One region of the Janthinobacterium sp. GL_088 genome, then DNA from elsewhere that is predicted to be linked to it. Evidence: predicted binding sites of a transcription regulator. Region 1 holds the regulator's gene; each other region holds the start of a gene.
What was found. Region 1 encodes FNR, which switches genes on or off when oxygen is low (the NO sensors DNR and NnrR bind a similar motif). Its sites were predicted from a motif close to TTGATNNNNATCAA; they were not measured.
Positions count from the first base shown of each region.

Region 2: the regulator FNR is predicted to act here: its motif matches at 2,661-2,674, upstream of AC3IQ7_RS15690 (XrtA system polysaccharide chain length determinant).
Region 3: the regulator FNR is predicted to act here: its motif matches at 3,322-3,335, upstream of AC3IQ7_RS12870 (bacteriohemerythrin).

Region 1 is NZ_CM174453.1:276,480-284,330, reverse strand. It holds gene AC3IQ7_RS01195 (hybrid sensor histidine kinase/response regulator) at 1-1,569, opposite strand, end outside; gene fnr (fumarate/nitrate reduction transcriptional regulator Fnr) at 1,819-2,577, shown strand; gene AC3IQ7_RS01185 (FixH family protein) at 2,581-3,105, opposite strand; gene ccoG (cytochrome c oxidase accessory protein CcoG) at 3,208-4,590, opposite strand; gene ccoP (cytochrome-c oxidase, cbb3-type subunit III) at 4,593-5,513, opposite strand; gene AC3IQ7_RS01170 (cbb3-type cytochrome oxidase subunit 3) at 5,506-5,709, opposite strand; gene ccoO (cytochrome-c oxidase, cbb3-type subunit II) at 5,711-6,325, opposite strand; gene ccoN (cytochrome-c oxidase, cbb3-type subunit I) at 6,341-7,768, opposite strand.
Region 2 is NZ_CM174453.1:3,482,717-3,490,567, forward strand. It holds gene AC3IQ7_RS15680 (TIGR03016 family PEP-CTERM system-associated outer membrane protein) at 1-136, opposite strand, end outside; gene AC3IQ7_RS15685 (XrtA-associated tyrosine autokinase) at 120-971, opposite strand; gene AC3IQ7_RS15690 (XrtA system polysaccharide chain length determinant) at 989-2,518, opposite strand; gene AC3IQ7_RS15695 (XrtA/PEP-CTERM system exopolysaccharide export protein) at 2,774-3,397, shown strand; gene AC3IQ7_RS15700 (N-acyl amino acid synthase FeeM domain-containing protein) at 3,598-4,344, shown strand; gene AC3IQ7_RS15705 (S1 family peptidase) at 4,349-5,119, opposite strand; gene AC3IQ7_RS15710 (hypothetical protein) at 5,116-7,584, opposite strand; gene prsT (XrtA/PEP-CTERM system TPR-repeat protein PrsT) at 7,588-7,851, opposite strand, start outside.
Region 3 is NZ_CM174453.1:2,808,724-2,816,574, forward strand. It holds gene AC3IQ7_RS12860 (TonB-dependent siderophore receptor) at 1-1,671, opposite strand, end outside; gene AC3IQ7_RS12865 (hypothetical protein) at 2,181-2,840, shown strand; gene AC3IQ7_RS12870 (bacteriohemerythrin) at 2,848-3,246, opposite strand; gene AC3IQ7_RS12875 (hypothetical protein) at 3,449-3,604, opposite strand; gene AC3IQ7_RS12880 (hypothetical protein) at 3,756-3,941, opposite strand; gene AC3IQ7_RS12885 (PepSY domain-containing protein) at 4,051-6,570, opposite strand; gene AC3IQ7_RS12890 (sigma-70 family RNA polymerase sigma factor) at 6,752-7,348, shown strand; gene AC3IQ7_RS12895 (FecR domain-containing protein) at 7,338-7,851, shown strand, end outside.

The sequences.
Region 1 (7,851 bases):
GACGGCCACCACCACTTCGCCGCTCTCCGTGAACTTGATGGCGTTGCCGGCGAGGTTGACGAGGATTTGCTGCAGGCGCTGAGCGTCGCCGACGAGGCGCCGCGGTACGTCGGGTTCGACGGCGATGGCCAGTTCCAGTTCCTTTTCGCCCGCATTCATCGTCATCGTCGTGGCCAGGGTATTCATGACTTCGTCGAGGTCGAATTCGACAGGCGACAATTCCATGCGGCGCGCCTCGATCTTCGAATAGTCGAGCACGTCGTTGAGGATACCCAGCAGCGACTGGCCCGCCACGCGCACCATGGTCAGATACTTGCGCTGTTCCGTGTCGAGCCTGGTATTGCCCAGCAAATACACCATGCCCAGCACGGCATTGAGGGGCGTGCGGATTTCATGGCTCATGTTGGCCACGAAATCGCTCTTCGCGCGGTTGGCCGCTTCGGCGCGGTCGCGTTCCTGTTCCAGCTCCGCCGCGCGCGCTTCGAGTTCCTGCTGCAGGCGGTCGCGTTCGCTCATCAGGCCGTTGAACGCTTCCGTCAGTTCGCCGATCTCGTCGCGCTGCCGTACCGGCACGGGGGTGAAGCGGCTGCCGCTGGTGCGCAGGGCCAGCAAGGTGTTGCGCAGGCGCACCAGCGGCGACAGCAGGCGCACGGTGACCCAGCCCAGAACGGCAGCGGCCAGCAGCGAAGCGAGGATGCTCCACAGCACCAGCCGGTACAGCACGCCATCGAACGGTTCGAAGGCATCCTCGACGGGCAGCGAGGCGGCCAGCAGCCAGTTCACGGATTTCAGGCGCTTGAAGCTGTTGACGGCCGTGATGCCCCGGCTGTTGGTGCTGACCATGCTGCCTTCGCCATCTTCCTTCAGCAACTGGGTCGTCGTCAGGTTGGCGTTCGGCTTGCGCGGTTGCAGCAAGCGGCTCGTATCGGGGTGCAGCACATAGCGCGGCACGGCGCCGCGCGTGAGGATGAAATAATAGCCGCTCTTGCCGATCTTTTCCGAGCGCAGGCGGCCCAGCAGGTTGTCCTTGTACAGGCGCAGCACGCCGATCACCACGCCGGCCACCCGGCCATCGGCGGCCAGCACGGGCGCCACCATCTGCACGATGGGCATGCCGCTCGATTTACCAAGCATCGGTTCGGTGATCATGGGCTGGCGCGTGCGCAGGACGGTCTGGAAATACTCGCGCTCGGCAACGTTGATGCCGGCGCGCCCCGCCACTTCCGGCATGTCGGCCACGATGGCGCCCTGCGCGTCGAGCACCAGCACGTCATCGAACAGCACCAGCATCGAGCGGCGCGAATAGTATTCGCGCAATTGGACGGGCCGGGCGATCAATTCCGGCGGCTGTTGCCGGGCCGTCAGGGTGACGATCTGCAGCAGCATGCCCAGCTTGTCGTCGAGCTCGGCAGCGGTGCGGGTGATCAGGGACGATTGCTGGCTCAGCAGTACTCGGGTGAAGTCGTCGCGCATGTGCTGCACCTGGATCATGGTGACCAGCGCGATCATGGCGATCGAGGTCAGGCTGGTGGCCAGCGCGACTTTTGCTTTGATGCCGAGAGGCTTCATGATTTCCTTTTCAGTACCGGGCGGCACAGGCGGCAGATAATGCTGTCAGGAATTTTCCTATCAATACACCAGCTTGGCAAGCGCCACCGCGCAAATTGCCCGCCCCGTACGGGCTTTTGACGATGTTGCCATATAATTAAAGGCTGGACGTCGTTTATTCGCCGAAATTACGGTGAAATTGGCATACGGCAACCCTGTATGCAGCTGTATGCAGTAAACTTGTTGTTGCATTTTCTAAAAGGTACCGACATGACTGAAGCGCTACTCACTCCCACCTTGCCCACCGTGAACGTGGAGGCGTTGCGTGCGCGATGCTCGACCTGCAGCATGCATCAATTGTGCCTGCCGATGGGCCTCGATGTGGGCGACATGGACAGGCTGGACCAGATCATCGGCCGCCGCCGCAAGATCGTGCGCGGCGCCTCGCTGTTCCGCATCGGTGACTCGTTCCAGAACCTGTATGCGATCCGCCTGGGGCACTTCAAGACGTACCAGATCAATCCCGGTGGCGAAGAGCAGGTGACGGGTTTTCAGATGGCGGGCGAACTGCTGGGCATGGATGCCATCAGCGCCGACCGCCACCACTGTAATGCAGTGGCGCTGGAAGACAGCGAAGTGTGTGAAATCCCGTTTTCCAGCCTGGAACAATTGCTGGGCAATATGCCGACCCTGCTGCGCCATTTCCACCGCATGATGAGCCAGGAAATCACGCGCGAGCAAAGCGTGATGCTGTTGCTGGGCAATATGCAGGCGACGCAGCGGTTTGCCGCCTTCATCGTCAACCTGGCGTCGCGCTATGAAGCGCGCGGCTATTCGGGCAGCAATTTCCAGCTGCGCATGTCGCGCGAGGAAATCGGCAACTACCTGGGCCTGACCATCGAGAGCGTCAGCCGCCTGCTATCCAAATTCAAGAAGGAAGGCTGGCTGCGCGTGTCGAACCGCGAGATCGAGATATTGCAGCCGGCCAAGCTGAAGGCCATTACGGCCGGAACCGACATCTGCAAATAAGGCTTACAGCTCTTCGTCCGCATGCAGCGCGATGCTGCGTTGCAGCGGCCAGGTCCAGATGCCGGACAGGCGCCACTCGCGTTTGTCGTTTTCCACCAGCACTTGCCAGCGGCTGCGCTCGAGCATCGGCAGCGCCACGGAAAAATTGCCGGCCGCATCGGGCTGCACCAGCACCTTGATATCCTTTTCCGGCAGGGTCGCATGCGCCAGGTGCAGCTGCAGCGGACCCTGGTAAGCCTTGCCGAAGCTGTGCACGGAACCGGTCAGGCGTGCTTGCGCCACGTCATACGACAGGCTCGTATCCATGGCCAGGTCGCTGGCGATCGTGTCGCGCTTCAAATCCTGGTTGATCGCCTTGCCCTGCTTGTAATAATCGCCCACCACCAGCGCATCGGGCTGCGTAAACGCGATATAGCCCATGAAGCTGCCGACGACCACGGACAGGCCGGGGCCGATCATCAGCAGCCATGGCCAGCGATGCTTGTACCACGGTGCAACGGGGGCTTGCAGTTTCAGACTGTCGGACATGATATTTCTCCTGTTTAATCAGCCAGTCCCCGCATGGGGACCGGCCTTCCTGCAACTTCGTGGCGGCGGCGAGGGCACCCGGTCCCCGTCCGCCTTTCCTTGTTAACGTGGCACGATGAATACCGCGCTTTCACGCACATGCAGCGACGGGTCGTCCAGCGAGTGCAATTCGATCGCAATCTTGTTCGAACCCTTCTCTCCCACGCCGTGCGGCACGCGCAGACGGATCGGCCAACCCAGCGTTTCCGTCGGCTGCAAGGTCACTTCTTCGCGCGTCAGCAAGGTCAGGCCCGGCAAGCCGGAAGCGCTGATCTTGAAATGCTGGGTTTGCTCCGACGTGTTCATGATCTGCAGACGGTAGACGTTTTCAATCATGCCGTCTTCCACTTCGCGTCCCATCGAACCGCGGTCGCGGATCACGTCCATTTTCAGGGGCGTGCGCAGGGCCAGCGACGTACATACGGCGATGATGATCAGGGCCAGGATGGAAGTGTAGATCAGGACGCGCGGGCGCATGGCGCGCTGGCGTATCTGCTTCGAATTGAAGTTGTTTTCCATCGCATGGTCGGTACTGTAGCGTACCAGTCCCCGTGGCCGGTCAACCTTGTCCATCACGCTGTTGCAGGCATCGACGCAAGCGGCGCAACCGATGCATTCATACTGCAGGCCGTTGCGGATATCGATACCGGTCGGACACACCTGCACGCACAGGGTACAGTCGATGCAATCGCCCAGCTTGTCGTTGTTGCCGGCCTTCTTGCTCATGGCGCCGCGTGGTTCGCCGCGCTTGGCATCATAGGTGATGATCAGGGTGTCCTGGTCGAACATGGCGCTCTGGAAGCGCGCGTAGGGGCACATGTATTTGCACACCTGCTCGCGCAGCCAGCCCGCGTTGCCGTAGGTTGCCAGGCTGTAGAACAAGACCCAGAACCATTCCCAGGGACCGAAGTTCAGGGTGGTCACCGACTGCGCCAGTTCCTTGATCGGCGTGAAGTAGCCGACAAAGGTAAAGCCCGTCCACAGGGCGATGGCGCCCCATGTCAGGTGCTTGGCCGTCTTCTTGAACGCCTTGCGCACGGAGGGGCCCTGCTTGTCGAGGGCCATGCGCGCGCTGCGCGTGCCCTCGATGTGGCGTTCGACCCACAGGAAAATTTCCGTGTATACCGTTTGCGGGCAAGAGAACCCGCACCACACCCGCCCGGCAATGGCCGTGACGAGGAACAACAAATACGCACAGATGATCAGCAGGGCCGCCAGATAGATGAAATCCTGGGGCCACAGCACGACGCCGAAAATGTAGAACTTGCGCGTGGTCAAATCGAACAGCAGGGCTTGCCTGCCATTCCAGGTCAACCACGGCAAGCCGTAGAACGCCAGCTGGGTAAGCCATACGCATACCCATCGCCAGGTAGCGTAGCGTCCTTTGGCCTCGCGAGGGTAGATCTGCTCGCGGGCCGCATACATCTTGATGACTTGAGGTTCCATTTTTACTTGGCGGGTGCCTGCGGATTCGACAGGCTCCAGACATACGCCGACAGCACGTGTACCTTGGATTCGCCGAGGAAATCGCTGAAGGCCGGCATGGTGTTGCTGCGTCCCTTGCGTACGGTTTCCATGATGGTGTCGGCGCTGCCGCCGTACAGCCAGGTCTTGTCCGTCAGGTTCGGCGCGCCGAGCATCTGGTTACCCTTGGCATCGGCACCATGACAGGCCATGCAGGCGCCAAACTTGGCCTTGCCCAGCACCGACTTGACGGGATCCGAGGTCGAACCGGACAGGCTCAGCACATAATGGGCCACGTTCTCGACATCCTTTTCGGAGCCCAGGGCGGCGCCCATCGGTGGCATCTGCCCATTGCGGCCGTGCAGGATGGTGGTCTTGATGATGTCGGGTTCGCCGCCATACAGCCAGTCCTTGTCCGTCAGGTTGGGGAAGCCCTTGTTGCCGCGCGCATCCGAACCGTGGCATTGCGCGCAGTAGGTCAGGAACAAACGCTGGCCGATGGCTTGCGCCTGCGGATCGGCGGCCACCGTCTTCAAGTCCTGGCTCAGGTACTTGTTGAACAGGGGACCGTAGTCGGCTTCCGCCTTCTTCAGCTCTTCCTCGTACTGGCCCGTCGATTTCCAGCCCAGGCTGCCGGCATAGGTGCCCAGGCCTGGATACAGGAACAGGTAGGCCAGGGCGAAGACGATGGTGATGTAGAACAACCACATCCACCAGCGCGGCATCGGCGTGTTGAGTTCCTTCAAGTCCTCGTCCCAGACGTGGCCCGTGGTGCCGTCGGCAGGGGCGCCCTCGACCACTTTGATTTTCGACTGCGAGTACAGCAGCACGCCGCAGCCGATGATGCCCAGCAGGGACAGCACGACGATGTAGATATTCCAGAAGCCATTGGTAAAGTCAGCCATGGTGATGCTCCTTCGCCAGGTTCATCTCGGCCTCGGCCGGATAGTCGAGCGCGTCATCGGCGAACGGCAGGCGTGCCGCCGCGTCGAAGTCGCTGTTGCTGCGGCTGAACGTCCACCACAGGATGCCCACGAACGTCGTAAAGGAAACCACCGTCATGACGCTGCTGGCGCTGTCAAACAGGTTTTCGATTGCCATGCTAATTCCTTGTTTTGATTAATGTACCGAGGCCTTGCAGATAGGCGACCAGGGCGTCTTCTTCCGTCTTGTCCTGCAGCTGCGCGGGGCCGGCGGCGATCTCTTCATCGCTGTACGGCTGGCCCAGGCGTTTCAGGGCGCGCATCTTCGGCATGATTTCGTCAGGCACCAGCTTGGTCTTCGCCAGCCAGGGGTAGGACGGCATGTTCGACTCGGGCACCACGTCGCGCGGGTTGTTCAAGTGCGTGCGGTGCCATTCGTCGCTGTAGCGCGCGCCCACGCGGGCCAGGTCGGGCCCCGTGCGCTTGGAACCCCACTGGAACGGATGGTCGTAGACGAATTCGCCAGCGACCGAATAGTGGCCATAGCGTTCCGTTTCCGCGCGCAGCGGACGCACCATCTGCGAGTGGCAGTTGTAGCAGCCTTCGCGCACGTAAATGTCGCGGCCCGCCAGGCGCAGCGGCGAATACGGCTTCAGGCCGGCGACCGGCTCCGTCGTGCTCTTCTGGAAGAACAGGGGAACGATCTCGACGGCGCCGCCGATGCTGATCACTACCGTGACCAGGGCGATCAGCAGCCAGGGGTTTCTCTCAATCCATGCATGTGAAAATTTCATTTGCTTATGCTCCTATCAGGCGTGCGCCGCGTTCAGTTCCGGAATGCGGGCGACGGGGAGTTTGCTGCCGCGCAAGGTCATCCAGGTGTTGTAGCCCATGATGCACATACCCGACAGGTACAGCAGGCCACCGGCCACGCGCACCACGTAGTACGGATACGTCGCTTTCACGCTCTCGACAAAGGTGTAGGTCAGGGTGCCGTCCGGATTGACCGCGCGCCACATCAGACCCTGCATCACGCCGGCGATCCACATGGCGGCGATGTACAGCACGATGCCGATGGTGGCCACCCAGAAGTGCACGTCGACCAGGCGCGTGCTGTGCATCTGCGTGCGGCCCGCCAGGCGTGGCAGCAGATAGTAGATCGAACCCATGGTGATGAAGCCCACCCAGCCCAGAGCGCCCGCATGCACGTGGGCAACGGTCCAGTCGGTGTAGTGCGACAGCGAGTTGATGGTCTTGATCGACATCATCGGACCTTCGAAGGTGGCGATGCCGTAGAACGACAGCGAGACGATCATGAATTTCAGGATCGGATCGGTGCGCAGCTTGTGCCAGGCGCCCGACAGGGTCATGATGCCGTTGATCATGCCGCCCCAGCTTGGTGCCAGCAGGACCAGCGAGAAGACCATGCCGATCGATTGCGTCCAGTCAGGCAATGCCGTGTAGTGCAGGTGATGCGGGCCCGCCCACATGTAGGTGAAGATCAGCGCCCAGAAGTGGACGATCGACAAACGGTACGAGTACACGGGGCGCTCGGCCTGTTTCGGGATGAAGTAGTAAACCATGCCCAGGTAGCCGGCGGTCAGGATGAAACCCACCGCATTATGGCCGTACCACCACTGGATCATGGCGTCCTGCACGCCCGCATACGCGGAATACGACTTGGTGAACGAGGCTGGCATGACGGCGCCATTGACCACGTGCAAAATCGTCACGGCCAGGATGTAGGCACCGAAGAACCAGTTGGCCACGTAGATGTGTTTTACCTTGCGCTTGATCAGGGTGCCGAAGAACACGATGGCGTAGGCGATCCAGACGATGGCGATGAGGATGGCGATAGGCCATTCCAGTTCCGCGTATTCCTTGCCGCGTGTCATGCCCATGGGCAGGGTGACGACGGCGCACAGGATCACCGCTTGCCAGCCCCAGAAGGTGAAGGCGGCCAGTTTGTCGGAAAACAGGCGCACCTGGCAGGTGCGTTGGACAACGTAGTACGAGGTAGCGAACAGGCCGCAGATGCCGAAGGCGAAAATCACCGCATTCGTGTGCAGCGGACGCAAGCGTCCGTATGTCAGCCATGGTATATCGAGGTTCAGGGCAGGCCAGGCCAGCTGAGCGGCGATGATAACGCCAACCAGCATGCCGATGATGCCCCATACCACAGTAGCGACCGCGAATTGCTTCACGATCTTGTAGTTATAGTTCAGCGATTGATCCACAAAGACTCTCCCTGGAATTACTATTTATGATGGTGGCCAGAGAGTAAGTGTTTGACCGCGAAAAAACTTTGATGTGGATCAAA
Region 2 (7,851 bases), 3.2 Mb from region 1:
CATTGTCCGTATAGCTTTCGCGCAGGCGCAGCGACGGCTTCACCAGCCAGTCGACGGCGCCGGCCGGCAGGGGCATCAGCAGGGACAGCAACGGCAGCAGCGGCAGCGAAACCCGGCCGCTAATCGTAATAGCCATAGCCGTAGTAGTCGTTGCCGGGGAACGATTTGGTCTTGTTGTAGATCAAATGTATGTGTTCGCACGACTCGATCTGGCGCAGCGCTTCCTTGACGGCGTGCTGCGTCGTCGTTTCCGCCTCGACCACCATCACCACTTGCCCCATCTGCCCGACCAGCGCGTGCGCTTCGCTGGTGATCAGCAGGGGCGGCGAATCGAAGACGACGACGCGGTCGCCATAGCGGCTGGCAATTTCCGCCAGCAAGCGGCTCATGGCGCGGCTGGCCAGCAATTCCGTCGCGTGCTTGTTGCTGCGCCCGGCGGGCAGGATGCTCAGGTTGGCCACGTTGGTTTTCAGGATCACGTCGCCCATGGCCAGTTGCGGGTCGAGCAGCACGTCCATCAGCCCCGGCTCCGGTGCCAGGCCCAGCACTTTCAGCACGGACGGGCGCGCCACATCCGCGTCGACCAGCAGCACCGTGATATCCATTTCCATGGCGATGCTCATGGCCAGGTTGACGGCGCAATATGTCTTGCCTTCGCCCGGCATGGCGCTGGTGACGACGATCAGGTTGCCGTGGCGGATGGCCTCGGCGCCGCTGGCGCGGGCCTGGCGCAGCAGCGGGCGCTTGATGATGCGGAAATCCTCGGCCACCGAGCTGCGTCCGCCTTCCTGCGTGAGCATGCCCTGTTCGGCCAGACGGGCCAGGTTCAGCGGGCGGTATTGCGGCGACCTGGCCGCGTCAGCGCCATCCGCACCCGCCGCACCCGCCGCACCCGTCGCATCATAGGGCACGCCGGCCTCGGCCACACCCAGGATCGTGGGTTCCTGCTTGCCGCTGTCCTTGCTGCTCATCGTCGCTCCCCCCGGATCTAGAATTTCAGCAGCGCGGCCGTCATGACCCCGCCGTACAGCACGAACAGGCTGCCCAGGCAGGCGCCAAAGCCGTAGCGGGCGCGGCGGCGGCGCACCTGCTGCAGCGCCGTCCAGTTCATCGATACCGTGCCCAGCACGTTCAAGCCCGTGGCGTCGCGCAGTTCGGCGGGGCTGAGGAAGGTGGGGCGTACCTGGCTGATGAGCAAGGCCGTGGCGACGCCGGCCACCAGGGCCGCGCCCAGCGCCGCACTGAACAGCAGCGGGCGGTTCGGGCCGACAGGCGCATATTGCACCGTGGGCGGATCGATGATCTTGAAGGCCATCATTTCGGTAGTGGAACTGAGCTCGCCCGACAGCTTGGCCGCTTCGCGCCGGCCGATCAGCTTTTCATAGTTTTCCTTGTTGATGACGTAGTCGCGGTTGAGCTGCGCAAGTTGCGATTCCACCTCGGGCACGGCATTGCTTTGCGCCAGCAGGCGATCGTTGCGCGCGCTGTATTCCTGCACGCGGGCCTTGATGGCGGCCACCTTGGCGTCCGCGTCCGTCAGCGCCACCTTCAGTTGCTGCAACATGGGGCTGTAGTTCTTGCCCGGGTCGCCGGAGGCCGCTTTCAGCTTGCTTTCCTCGATCTTGCGTTCTTCCAGCTGGGCCACCAGGCGCTTCGAGGCGATAATGTCGGGATGCAATTCCGTAAATTGCATGCGCAGGCTGTCGAGGTTCTTGTTGATCGAGGCGATGCGCTCGTCGAGTTCGGGATTCGTGATGGCCGCCGCGTTCGGCTCCAGGTCGAGCACGGGCTCGTCGCCCTCGATCTGGCTCTGGATGGCCTTGCGCGATTGTTCCGCCTCGACCAGTTCCAGCTTGGCATTGTTCAGGCTATCGGACGACATCAGCAGCTGGCTGCCATAGTCGATGCCCTGGCGCGGCAGCAGCAGGTTGTTGCGGATCTTGAATTCCTTCACCAGGTTTTCCGCCGCGCTCAGCTTGTCCTCGTAATTCCTGATCTGCTCGTCGATGAATTGCACGGCCTTTTGCGAATCGCCCTTTTTACCCTGGAAACTGCCTTCGACAAAGATGGTGAGCAGGCTTTGCACGACGTCGCGCACCAGCTTCGGGTCGCGCCCGCTGTAGCTGATGGTATAGATGTCATACGCGTTGGTGCCCGTGATCTTGATCCGGCTCATCAAGTCGTCCAGCTGGGCCTCGTGTTCGCGCGCGGTCTTCGAATCGAGGTCGAGGTCGACCATGCGCATGACGCGCTCCACGTTCGGGCGGCTGAGCAGGGTGCGGCTCATGATGGCCACTTGCTGTTCCGTGTTCGGCACGCTGGTCATGCCGGCCATCAGCGGCTTGAGGATGGTTTGCGTATCGACAAACACGCGCGCCGAGGTCTGGAAGTCGTCGGGCAGGGTAATCACCCGGATGAAGCCGGCGATGGCCACCAGCCACGCCACCAGCACCGCATGCCAGCGGTACTTCCAGATGCCTTTCAGGCTGGAAAGCAGTTGCTGTATCAATTGCTCCATGTCGCTTCCTTCGGATGACGGTGCTGCACGGTAGATGGCTTGGCGGCGCGGACAACGACGGCATCTTGCAAGAAATGCTTGCCTGTTGAGTAAGCAAAGTATAGGGCGGCTGTGAGGCAAGATTTCCCAAGATGATTGCTTCTTGATACGCCTCAAGGTTCTCTTGCCAAGTTTTAATAATCATAGGAAGTTCGCGGCCCAGGCTGGTTCTGCGGGGCCGGCCATGGATGCGCCATCGACTCGAAGAGGCTCCGCATGAATCCGTTTCGCCGTGCATTTGTCCGCAACACGCTGGGCCTGGCCATTGCCGCCGGCCTGCTGGGCGCCTGCCGCACGACCCATCCGCTGGCCCCTTCCGACGACAGCGCGCCCATGCACGACTACCTGATCGGACCGGGCGACTCCGTCAACATCATCGTCTGGCGCAATCCGGAAGTGTCGCTGACGGTGGCCGTGCGGCCCGATGGCAAGATCACCACGCCGCTGGTCGAGGATTTGCCCGCCAGCGGCAAGACGTCGACCCAGCTGGCGCGTGACATCGAGCAAGCCCTGGGCAAGTTCATCCAGCAGCCTGTGGTGACGGTCATCGTCACCAATTTCTCGGGCCCGTATGGCGAGCAGATCCGCGTCATCGGCGAGGCGGCCAAGCCGCAGGCGCTGCCGTACCGCCTGGGCATGTCGCTGATGGATGTGCTCATCGCCGTGGGCGGCATCACCGATTTCGCGGCAGGCAACAAGGCCAGCATCATCCGCATGCGCGAAGGCAACCAGCAGCAGCTGCGCGTGCGGCTCGACGATTTATTGAAAGACGGCGATATTTCCGCGAATGTCATGATGCGGCCGGGCGACGTGTTATTGATACCGGAAAGTTTTTTTTAATAGCGGCCTCGGCAATATCAAAACAGCATTTTTATTTGACATTTTGTACTTGCAGGCAAATTTCAGCATGCAATTTTGCTACTGAATAGCACATTTCTTCTGTTTTTTTTGCCTGGCGTGGGAACTTCTCCAGTTTTTTTCTTGTCACAAGGCATTGGCTTCAGTCCGTCTCGACGGCGGCCGATGAACGTGAGGACAAGATGAGCTTTGAAGATGAACCCATTATTTCCTTCGACACGCCCGGTACTTTCAGCGACCTGGTGGTGGGCGAGGGGCAGATCGACCCGGCCATGGAGCACGAGCTCGACCTGCAGCGCTTTCATATCCGCATGGCCAATTCGCGCGGCCGGCGCGAGGCGGCCAGTTTGCTGATCCGCAAGATGTACGGCTGGCGTGGCTATGCCGTCGATCCTGGCATCGCGCATGCCCTGAACAAGATCACGCTGTTTGCGGAAACGGCCGGCAGCACCGTCGGCACCATGACCCTGTGCCTCGACAATGACGAGACAGGCTTGCCCGCCGATGAAAACTTCCGCGACAAGCTCGACATCCTGCGCGAGCAGGGCCGCCGCCTGTGCGAACCGTCGCGCCTGGCCATCGACAAGGGCGTGAGCAAGCGCGTATTTGCGGCGCTGATTCATATCTCTTATATCTATGCCCACAATATTCACGGCTTTACGGATTACGTGATCGAAGTCAACCCGCGCCACGTGGTGTTTTACAAGCGCATGCTGGGATTCCAGGACTTCGGCGGCGAGCGCGAGTGCACGCGCGTGGGGGCGCCGGCTGTGCTGCTACGGCTGGACCTCGATTACATGGGGGCCCAGATCCGCAAATACGGTGGCCTGATGGAACAGCATGGGGGTGAACGGTCGTTTTACCCCTTTTTTTTTCCGACATGGGATGAGCCTGGCATTACGGATCGGCTGAGGCAGGGGCGCAACTGATGACTCATGGGTTTTTCAGCAGGAGCGCCTGCATGTAGCTGCCCGGAATTGCGTAAGTGATGCCGCTCGGTGCGCTGAGGGCCGCTTCCTTCAGGCCCTTGATGTACACCATGTTGACGATGCCGTAGACGAGACCGGTCTCGGGATCGAACAGGGGGCTGCCGCTGCTGCCCGGATACGCCGTCGCGTCCAGCTGGAACACGGTGTACGGCGCCTTTTGCAGCTGCGCCAGGCGCCGTACGTCGAGGCGCTGCGCATTTTCGCTGGGCATGACCACCGGCGTCAGCGATGACACGGTGGCGCGGTGCGTCACGTGGTGCAGCCCCAGCAAGGTACCCAGCGGAAACCCCGTAAACGCCATGGCCTGGCCTTCGCGCACCGTGGCCGCGTCGCCCAGCGCCAGGGCGGGCAGGGGCGCGCCCGCCAGTCGCAGCAAGGCCAGGTCGTGTTCCGTGTCCAGCGCCTGGACCTTGGCGGGGCGAAATTGCGCCACCTCGCCCTGGCCCGTGAGTATGCCGATGACTTCGTTCGGATTGGCGTCGAGCAGTTTCTGGATCACGTGGGCGCAAGTGAGCACGCTTAAGCCGTCGCCCGTCACGAAACCCGTGCCGATGAAATTCATCGGCGGCGTGCGCGTCTTTTGCAGGTTGCCCACGCCGACGATGGACGGTTTCACGCGCGCAATGGTGTGCGCCAGTGGCGCATCGGCGCGGCACGGCGCGCTGGCGAACAGCAAGGCAAGGCAGGACAGCAAGGCGGAGAGCAAGGCTTTCATGGCGGCGTACTTTCAACGGGAGGAGGTGGCACGGGCTGCACCAGCGCGCACAGCAGCATCAGATAGCACAGCAGGGCGAGGCGCGGCACGTCAAGCAGGCTGTCGAACAGGCCGACGACGAGAAAACCAAGCAGCGCGGCGGCGCAAGCCAGCGCGCCCGGATCGCCCCGCGCGGCGCGGCGCAGCAGGCGCAGGCCGGCCAGGGTCAGCAGGGCCAGCAGGGACAGGGCGCCGCACCAGCCCGTTTCCACCAGCACATGCAGCGCCAGGTTCTTGATATGCCACGGCAAGTGATGGTGGTCGCTGCTGAAAAACCAGTAATTATTGGCCTGGGTAAAGCGTCCGTTGGCGATCAGCTCCTCGCCACCGGGCGCGCGCAAGCTGACATTGTCCACTTCGAGCACGGACGAGGTGGCCGTGCCGCTGGCCGCCAGTTCCAGCTGCACGGGCGGCCTCAGCAGCCAGCGGCCCGCACCCAGCCAGGCGCTGTCGAACGGCACGTCATAGTGTTGCCAGGCCTCCACCGGATTACCCGGTGCCGGAGGACGCAGACGCAGGGGGACAGGCACGCAGCCTTGCGCATACAGCAATTGTCGCTGGCACAGGCGCACCAGCAGCACGGGCATGGGTCCCGTCCTGCGCACGTCGAGCGACAGGGTGTAGCGCGTGGCCGGCTGCACGGGCACGCGTTGCAGCAGCCGCAGCAGTTCGCCATAGCCGGCGCCATAGCCGGGACTGGCCAGGCGCACATAGCGGTTTCCCAGGTTGCCGCCTTCTTCGGCATAGGCGATGCTGGCCGGCACCTCGCGCTGGGGATTGTGCCAGTAATAGGTGGCGGGAAAGCTGCCGCTGCCCATGCCGAACAGGCGGTCGCCCCAGTCGGACGGCTGCATGGCCAGCGCTTGCCGCCAGTGGCGCAAGCGGCCTTGCATGTCGAAGGCCGTGGTGGAGAAACGTTCTGTGGCGTAATAGCTGGCCGAGACGGGTATGGCCAGCAGCAGGATGCCGGCTGCACCCGCGAGGCTGAGGCTGGCCCGGTCCAGCCGCCACAGCGGGGGGTGCAAACGTCCGTTGCAGAGCATCAGCATGGCCAGCAGCACGACCAGGCCGGCGGGCAGCAGGACCGGCGGTCCGGCCCAGTGCCAGCCTATCCAGGCGAGGTTGCATGCCAGCATGGTCCACGCCATCATCGCCAGGCCCAGCCTGGCTGGACCTTTGCCGCCGGTGCCGCTGGGCCACAATGCGCCCGCCAGCAGCGCGGCCGCCAGCAAAAACAGGAAATACGGGCCTTTCAGCCAGCCGGCCGTTTGCTGGCCTGTCCCTTCCGGCCACCAGGCGGCCAGCAAGCCCTGCAGGCACAGCGCGCACAGCAGGCTGGCCGGCGCCAGGCGCCATGGCAAGGGCCGCGCCGCCAGCACGAAGCTGGCCGCGAGCAGGACGACGGCGGCGATCAGGCCCCGGTAGCCTGCCAGGTTGAACATATATAGGAGCAGGGCGGTACCGAGGCCGGCCAGCAACAGCTTGAGTAAAGGTTTGCGCCAGGACGGCTGGCCGGGCGATTGCCGCGCCGCACCGGGCGCCGTCCGCAGGGCCTGCCAGAATACCGGCAGCATGGCCGCCGCCAAGGCCGCGTACAGGCCCCGTGAAAAGGTGGTGAACGCCGCGTGCAGGGCCAGGCCCAGCAGCAGCAAGGCCAGGGCCGCCTGCCAGCGGCCGCGCGCGTGCGCCAGCCACAGGCCGGCGAAAGGCAAACTCAGGGCCAGGTAACCGTCCAGCGCGGCGCCGCCCGTGTGCATGGCGGAAAATGGCGCCGTGATGCGGTAATCGCTGGACAGGTTCAGCAGGCCGGGAAACACGGCCCGTTCCCACAGGGCGAACAGCGACACCATGGCCAGCCCGGCCAGCATGCCCGGCAACGCGTAGCGGCGCAAGGAGGAAGGGTCCGCGTCGCGCAGCAGCAGCGGCAGCAGCAGCATGCTCCAGGCCCAGGCTTTACCGAGCCGCAAGCTGTTGTAGGGGCTCAGATAATTGTCCCAGGCATTCAGGTCGAGGGGCGCAAGCGGCAGGACGCCGCGCAGCAGCGCCGCCAGCCAGGCCAGGCTGCACAGCAGCAAACAGGCGCGGGCAGCGGGCGACAGCCGCGCCGCTGCCGGCTGGCCTGACCCGCCCAGGCGCCAGTAACCGCAGGCCAGCGTCAGCAACAGCAGCACGTCGATTTCTTCGAGGAAAAACCAGCCCGTCCACGGCGCCAGGTCCAGCACGGGCAGCAGGGCGGGCACGCAGAACAGCCAGCTGGCGGGACGCCAGCACAGCAGCAGGAAATACGCGGGCAGCAGGATGGCAAACAGCAGGCCGGGCCAGCCGTGGCCCAGCGGATAATGGCGCAAGGCCGCCACGCAGGCCGCGCCCGCCAGCAGGGCCAGCGGCCGCGCCGCCACGCCGGGCATGGCCGCGTGCACAGCCATGGCCTACAACTGGGTCAGCAAGGCCTGCGCTGCGGCCCGCTGGGGAAAGTCCTTGTTGGCGGCCAGCAGTTGTTCCAGTTGCTTGCGCGCGCCGCCCTTGTCGCCCGATTTCGCTAGGGCCGCACCCAGGTGGTACTGCACTTCGAGCGCTGCCGGCGCCAGGCCCGCCGCCTTGCGCAGCAGGGCCGTGGCGCGCTTGACATCGCTTTGCTCCAGCACGATCCAGCCCAGGGTGTCGAGCACGGCGGGATTATCGGGCGCCAGCTT
Region 3 (7,851 bases), 2.5 Mb from region 1:
CGATGCATTCAGCTTGCCTTCATAGAATTCGCCCTTGATGCCCAGTTCCGCATTGTCGCCCGTTTCCGGCGCCAGGAACTGGTTGTTGCGGTCCTTGCTCGATTGGGGGTTGAACAGCTGCGTGAAGCTGGCGTAGGCCGAATACTGCTTGTTGATGTCGAACACGGCGCCCACATAGGGCGTGACCTCGTTGCGCGTTTCCACAAAGTTACTGCTGTTCGTGTGCACGCCTTGCGTGTTGTAGTTGCGCTTTTCCGTGCGGTAGGTGCTGCTGCGCGCGCCGATGATCACGTGCAGCGGGTCGGCCAGGCTCAAACGCGTGGCCACATAACCGCCCGCCAGACGCGTCACGGTTTCCGTGTGCGAGCCATCCGGGGTGAACACGGGGCGGGGGATGTTGCCCGTCCAGCTGCGATAATCAGGGACCAAAGGTTCATAGTCGATTTTCGCCTTGCCGCCTATCGAATTGTCCTGGGCGTTATTGCCATTCCAGCCGACGATGGCTGTATGCTTGCGTCCCAGCAAGGTGAACGGCCCGCTGGCGTAAATGTCGAAATTGTCGCTGTTCTTTTCGCCTGCGCCCCAGGCGCCCGTCCACAGTTCCATGCCTTTGCCCGTGGCGGGATCGGGATAACCCTTGCCCGCATAGAGAACGGTGGTGCGGTTCGTGCTTTCCGTGCGCGCATAGCCGAGGTGCATATTCCAGTTGCCGGGCAGGTGCTGGTCCAGCGACGTAAATACCGTGTGCTGCTTGTTGGCCCAGGTGCTCCAGGGCGCCGTCCAGCTGGTGTTGCGCGGCAAGTTGGCCAGGCTGCCGTCCGCGTTCCAGTAGGGCACGGCGCCCCAGGTGGCGCCTGTGGGCTTGTTGTCCTGGAAGTCGACACCGGCCGTCAGCAGGGTGCCGGGACGCAAGTCCGCCTCGACGATGACCATGCCGACCGTCTTGCGTTCGTGATACATGTCCAGGTAGGAATCGCGTTTTTGCCACGCCAGGGCCGTGCGCGCACGCACGCTGCCATCCGCGTTCAGCGGCGTGGAAAGGTCGGCCTCGAAGCGCTGGTCATCCCAGCGGCCCATGATGAGGCCGGCGCTGGCCTGGAATTCCTTCGTCGGCCGCTTGCGTATCATGTTGATGGTGGCCGACGGGTCGCCCTTGCCGCCCATCAGGCCGGTGGCGCCGCGCACGACCTCGATGCGGTCGTACAGGATGGTGTCTTGCAATGGCGCATTGCCGCCGCGCGCCATGCCATCGATCTGGATATTGTTGATGCCGAAGCCGCGCGCACTAAACGTCGTGCGTTCCGTGTCGTTCTGGTTCACCTGGATGCCCGTCGTCTGCGCCAGCGCCTGGTCCAGCCGCACGGCGCCCAGGTCGTCGAGCAACTGGCGCGTGATGACGCTGACCGATTGCGGCGTCTCGCGCAGGGACAGGTCCATGCGCGTGGCGCTGCGCGTTTCGCCTGCCGTGTACGACTGCGTGCCTTCCGTGGTGGCCATCGACTGGCCCAGCACGGTGACGGCCGGCATGGTGACGTCGGCCTCAGCAGCATCGGCAGCCTGTGCAGGCAAGACCACGCCGGCGGCAAGACTGAGCAGGCTGATGTGTAATAAGCGGGGGAGGGGGCGCAAGGCGGGCTGGCGCGAAGAAGAGAAGACGGTGGTCGATTGCATTATTTTCCTGGAGTATTTTTAGTCGTGTGTGTTCCTATCTCGTCTGGCGAGTGGCGCAGTAGCTGGGGGATGGCGTGACGCTGGCCCGGGATCTGGCTCGGATAGCAGTCCACCCGCGCATGGCAGTGGAAAGGTCGTGCATGATTCAGTTCACATTATGTGAATAAGAATCATTATCAATATAAGTGGTATTTGCCAAATAATCAAGCGTGCGCACCAAAAGAGTGCGGACAGGAGTGCAGGCAGGCCGAGGGCGTATCGTCCGACCTTCTGCGATAATGCAGGCGCTGATAAAATATTTTCCTCATTGAAAGAAATGCATGCGTACATGGATCGCTTGTGCCGGATGGTTGTGTGTCGTGTCGCTGGGCCAGGCCCAGGAGCAGGCGCCGCCGCCGGCGGTTCCCGCGCCGCTGCAGAGCGCTAGCGTTCCGCCCGCCGCCGCAGTCGTATCGCCCCCCCTTGCGCCTGCCACAGCCGCGGCGCCAGCGGCGAGTGCGGAGGACGCCTTGCCGTCGCAAACGGTGACGATCACGGCCAGCAGCGACGCCAAGGCGCCGCGCGTGCGCTTCACGGCTTACCGTGAAAGTTATCTGACGGCCAGGAAAGTGTGGCAAGTGTCGAGCGGCAGCGTGGTCATGGCCTTGCGCCTGATTCCGGCCAAGCTGAGCGCCACCATCGACGACGTGCGCGTGGCTTTGCAAGGCAATGGCGCACCCGTGCCGATCAAGGTTTCCAGCGGCGGCGTGTTTGTCGTGCCGCTCAACGATGACATCGCCGCGCAGGACGGTACTTTCCTGGTGAACAAGAGCAGGGGCGAGCTGACGGCGAATATCGTGCTTCAGCCGTCCGTGGCGCGCGATGCCTGGAACGTCACGCGCGTGGGGCAGGTTTTGCACGACGCCCGGCGCGCCGTGCGGGCCATTACGCCGTGGTACAAGCGGCCGTTCGCCAGCGATGTGCAATCGCTGGCGTTCTGCGCTACCGAGCGGGGCAGCGCGCTGCAACTGGTCGAAGGCGAGCAGCTGATCGCCACCCTGCCCATGAACGAGGCGGCCGTCAACGACATCAACCAGCCCGTGTTTTGCAAGATTTTCGATGGCGAAGACAAGTACCCGGGACACTACCGCGTCGTCTTGCCCGAGCAGGCCACAGTGCTGCTGCTGTAATTAACTGCTAGTTCGGCTGGCGCTGCACCAGTTCCAGCGCCGCCGCCAGGACCAGGTCCATGGTGGCCTGATGGAAGATCAGCCATTGCGGCAACAGCGACAGCGCATGGCGCCCCTGTTCCAGGTCACCTTCATCGACGGCGGCCCAGGCATGGTGCAAGCCGCTGAGCACGCGCGCATGCTGTTCGCGGTGGTTGGCCAGCGAGGGAAAGCCGATTTGTTCCATCAAATCTTCTTCCTCGCGGAAATCGCGTTCGACGGCGGCAATCAGCTCGCGAAACGCCACGCTGAAATGTTGGTCGCCCAGTTGCTGCAGCCGCGCCAATTCCTGAAACAGCGCTTCATGCGCCTCGTCGATGACGGGAACCCCCAGCGCCATCTCATCCTTCCAATGCGATTTACCCATGCTGATGCTCCAGGTTAAGTCCGTCCCGGTGCGAAGCGGACTGTTCCAGTGTGGACGCGGCGAAGGGGGAAATCCATGATCTGGATCAAAAGTATGGTGAAGAGGAGGAGGATTGAGGCACTGAGAAATGAAGGAAAACGGGGAACAAATCCCCATCCGCAATAAAGCGTTTTTAAATGAGGTAAGCTGCCACCTAGCGCGTTTAATGCTTCGGCCAGCGAGCCCAGAGGGCTTGTGCGTCTACATTCGGCACCTGCATCTGCTGCCCGGCGGACGTCTGCATCGCATCCCTCAGCACGAGGGGCACGAGCAGCAAGGCCGACAAGGCAAGGCAGGCCAGCACTTTGAGCGTCAACATGGTCGTCTCCCGGTGTCCCGGCGGCGGCGCGGGGATGCGGCGCCTGCCGGTCACTTCCTTATGCACTACCATGCTTGCAGTTTAGTTCATCTGGTCGTAACTTCAACTTATTGCTGTGATGCACCGCACCAGTTCGCCTGGTGCCACGGGCTTATTTCCCCTTGCGGCTGCGCCGTGGCTTGCCTGCGGCGGGCAGGAAAGAGTCGAACCACACTTGCGTCAGTTGCCGCGTATTTTTCGCCGCTTCGCGCTTGACGGCGGCCGTCGCATGGCCGCGCGCCGTGTTGGCGATGCGGTTGGCGGCGCTCAGGTACATGCTCATCCAGGGGTTTTTCATGGCTAGCCTCGCAGACGGTGGGGGAATGTCCCCACTCTAGTCCGATGGCTGGCGCTGACTGTGCGCCTGCCCACATAGCCGGGCGGTGCCGGGGGCGGATTGATGTAGATCAATACACGTCGCGGCGGTAGCGCCCGGCCGCCAGCAGCGCGTCGAGGCCCTCCTGGCCCAGCACTTCTTGCAGCACAGCATCGATTCCTGCCGCCATGCCGTGCAAGCTGCCGCACACGTAGACGATGGCGCCTTGCGCCAGCCAGTCGCGCAGCTCGCCAGCGCTGGCGCGCAGGCGGTCTTGCACGTACTGCCGTGTCTCACCATCGCGCGAAAAGACCTTGTCCAGGCGCGCCAGGTGGCCACCGTCGAGCCAGCCTTGCAACTCTGCGCCGCAGACGCTGTCAAAAGCTTGCTGGCGCTCGCCGAACAGCAGCCAGTTGCGGGCCAGTCCCGCCCGCTTGCGCGCGCGCAAATGCGCACGCAGGCCCGCCAGGCCGGAACCGTTGCCGATATAAATGGAGGGCACGTCCACCAGGGCGGGCGCGAAGGCGGGGTTGGCTTGCAGGCGCAGGCGGATAGTGGCGTCCGGCGGGGCGAAGCGCGTGAGCCAGCCGGAGGCCAGGCCATGGCCTTGATTCTGCGCGCCCGCATGGCGTTCCTGGCGCACCAGCAATTGCAGCTCGCCGTCGGACGGCAGCGAAGCGAGTGAATAGCTGCGCGGCGCGTGATGGGCACTGCCTGCTTCGCCATCGCTGCCGTCCGCATTGCAAGGAATGATTTCCGCCAGCGCGCCCGCTTCCCAGGTGGCGCCGGCCGGGCCCGTCAAGGTGATTTCATGCAGTTCGCCACCCAGGCTGCCCGGATTGAGCAGCACGCGGCGCACGAGGCGCCACTCGGCATACGACGCTTCTTCCTGCACGCCGATGGCGTCGATGGCGCTGCCGCTGCAGCGGGCCAGCGCCTTGGACCAGTCGGCCAGCGCGGCGGGGTCGTGCTTGTCCACTTCGATCAAGGGGAACAGGGAAGTGGCGCCCAGCGCGTGCAATTGTTGCGCCAGCGCATGGCCAAAGCCGCAGAAGGCGCTGTAATGGCGGTCGCCCAGGGCCAGCATGCCGAATTCCAGGCCCGTCAGCGGCGTGCCCGAGGTTTGTTGCAACAGGCGCGCAAAGCGGCGCGTGCCGTCCGGCGCCTCGCCTTCGCCAAAGGTGCTGGCGACGATCAGTGCCCGTTCGTACTGGCGCAATTGCGCGGGGTCAAAGCGGTCCAGCGATTGCACGTCGACGGCCACGCCCGCTTGCTGCAGGGCGCGCGCGCTTTCCAGGGCCAGGCGCTCGGCCTGTCCCGACTGGCTGGCGTAGGCGACGAGGGTGGGCAAACCGCTATCCGTGCCAGGCGTCTTGCCCGGGGCGCCGGCGCCCAGCATGGCGCGCTGCGCCTGCACAGCCCGCTTGGCCTTGCGGCGGCCCAGGTACAGCATCCAGCCCGTGATGGCGAACAGGGGCAGGCCCAGGCTGGCCAAGGTGACGATGATGCGGCCCGGCAAGCCAAAATACGTGCCCATGTGCAGCGGATAAATGATGTTGACGAGGCGCGATCCCAGCGCCTGCTGGCTGTACGGTTCGCTTTCAGTGAGCGTGCCGTCGGCCGGTGCAATGCTCATGCGGCTGCGCGCCCGTTCGTGCGGCGCATCGCTGGCCAGCCACGTGAATTGCACGGCTTCGCCGGCTCGCGTGGGCAGGCGCACGCTGGCCAGGGTCCAGCCGGCGGCGTGCTGCTGGAAGCTGCTCCAGGCGGGGCCGATGTCGACGGCGGGCGCTTTCTCTTTCGGCTGGCCTTTCTTGCCCGGCGCCTGTGCCATCCTTGGCGGCTTGCCGGCCCAGGCGTCGAGATTGTCGCGCACCACGTCATAGCTCCAGTAAATCCCCGTCAGGGTCAGCGCCACGTAGACGACCAGACACCAGGTGCCGGCCACGGCGTGCAGATTCCACAAAAACGAGCGGCCCTTCAGGGCAGGATCGAAGGTCAGCCAGGTGCGCCAGTCCAGCGGACGGCGGGGCCAGCGCAGATACAGGCCGGAGAGTGCCAGCCCCAGCAGGCACAGGGCCAGCGCACCCGCCACCTGGCGGCCCGGATCGCGCGGCAGCAGCAGCCAGCGGTGCAGCGATTCCGTCCACTCGAAAAATTCCGCCCCCGTCAGCGCCGGCTGGGTAGCGCCCGTGTAGGGGTGGACATAAATGGACTCGCCGCGCCGCTGGCCGTTCTTGGGTGCAAAGAACAGGCGTGGCGCCGCGCCCGCTTCTGCATACATGGTGATGGAGGCCACGCGCTGGCCGTGTTCCGTTGCGGCGATGTTGCTCAGCTGGGCTGGCGTCAACGGCGCGCGCGTTTCCACGGGTACATGGCGCACGCCGGGGTTCATGACATCGAGCAATTCATCCTTGAAGGCCAGGGTGGCGCCGCTCAGGCCGATGATCACCAGCACCGTGCCAGCCGTGATGCCGATGAACCAGTGCAATTGAAACCACACCTGCTTCCAGCTCCAGTGCCAGCACCGTTGTTGCGGGGCGGCAAGCTGGCGAGTCTGCGGCGCATCGTCGGCGCTGGCGCGCAACTGGGGAAGGGAGGAGGTGGTCATGGCGGCTTTCGATAGCGCCGCCATGCAGGTATCAGGCATGGCGGGAAGAAGGAAGGCTGATATTTTAACGCAAACGAGAATCATTCGCAAATGATGGTGCGGTGGCACTGTTGCGCAAAAGGTCCACGCCGGGCAAGGATGATGGTTTTGATAATTTACATCGTCGTGAAATTGTGTGAAAATGAAAATCATTCTCATTCGTGATCATGATGCAGCGCTGACCCACTTGACAGGCAAGTTTGGCAGCCCCTTTGTTCGTTTGCCCGTGTCCACCATTTCTCCTTCCCTCGATCTCTTTAGCGACCTGTACAGCAGCCACCATGGCTGGCTGTACAACTGGCTGTGGCGCAAGCTGGGCTGCCGCGATGGCGCAGCCGACCTGGCGCAAGACACCTTCGTGCGCATGCTGGCCACGCAGTCGGCGGACAGCCTGCGCGAACCGCGCGCCTATCTGAGCACGGTTGCCAATGGCTTGCTGGTGAATCACTGGCGCCGGCTGACCCTGGAACGCACTTTTCTTGCCGCCCTGGCCAACCGTCCCGAATTGACGGCGCCGTCGCCCGAGGAGCGGGCACTGGTGGTGGAGTCGCTGTACCGCATTGACGCCATGCTCGACACCCTGTCGCCGCGCGCGCGCCAGGCTTTTCTGCTGGCGCAGCTCGATGGCCTGACGTATGCGCAGATCGCCGTCCAGTTGGACGTGTCCGAACGGATGGTCAAGAAATACATGGCGCAAGCCATGCTGCAATGCATGCTGTGCCTGGACGATGCCGCCTAAGCCTGCTCCTGCCATGCCGCCGGCCGACTACGCCATCTTGCAGGAAGCGGCCGAATGGTACGCCGTGCTGCGCGGCGAAGACGCCGATCCTGCCGAGCAGCAAGCATGGGAACGCTGGCATGCCGCCTCGCCCGCCCACCGTGCCGCCTGGCGCCGGGTGGAAGCCGTCAGCGCGGAATTTCGCCTGCTGCCTGGCGAGCCGGCACGCCAGGCGCTCGACGCTGCGGGGCCGCGCCAGAGCGATGCCCAGCGGCGCAGCCTCGTCAAGGGGCTGCTGGCGCTGTGCCTGACAAGCGGCTTGGGCGGCGCCATGCTGCTGCGGCGCGATACGCGCAGCTGGATCGCCAGTCTGCGCGCGACTGAAAAAACGGCTATCGGCAGCGTGCGCCAGCTGGCGCTGGCCGACGGCTCGCAATTGTGGCTCAATACGGCAACCTCCCTCGACATCGATTACAGCGCCAAGCTGCGCCGCGTCGATTTGCACGGCGGCGAAATTTATATCA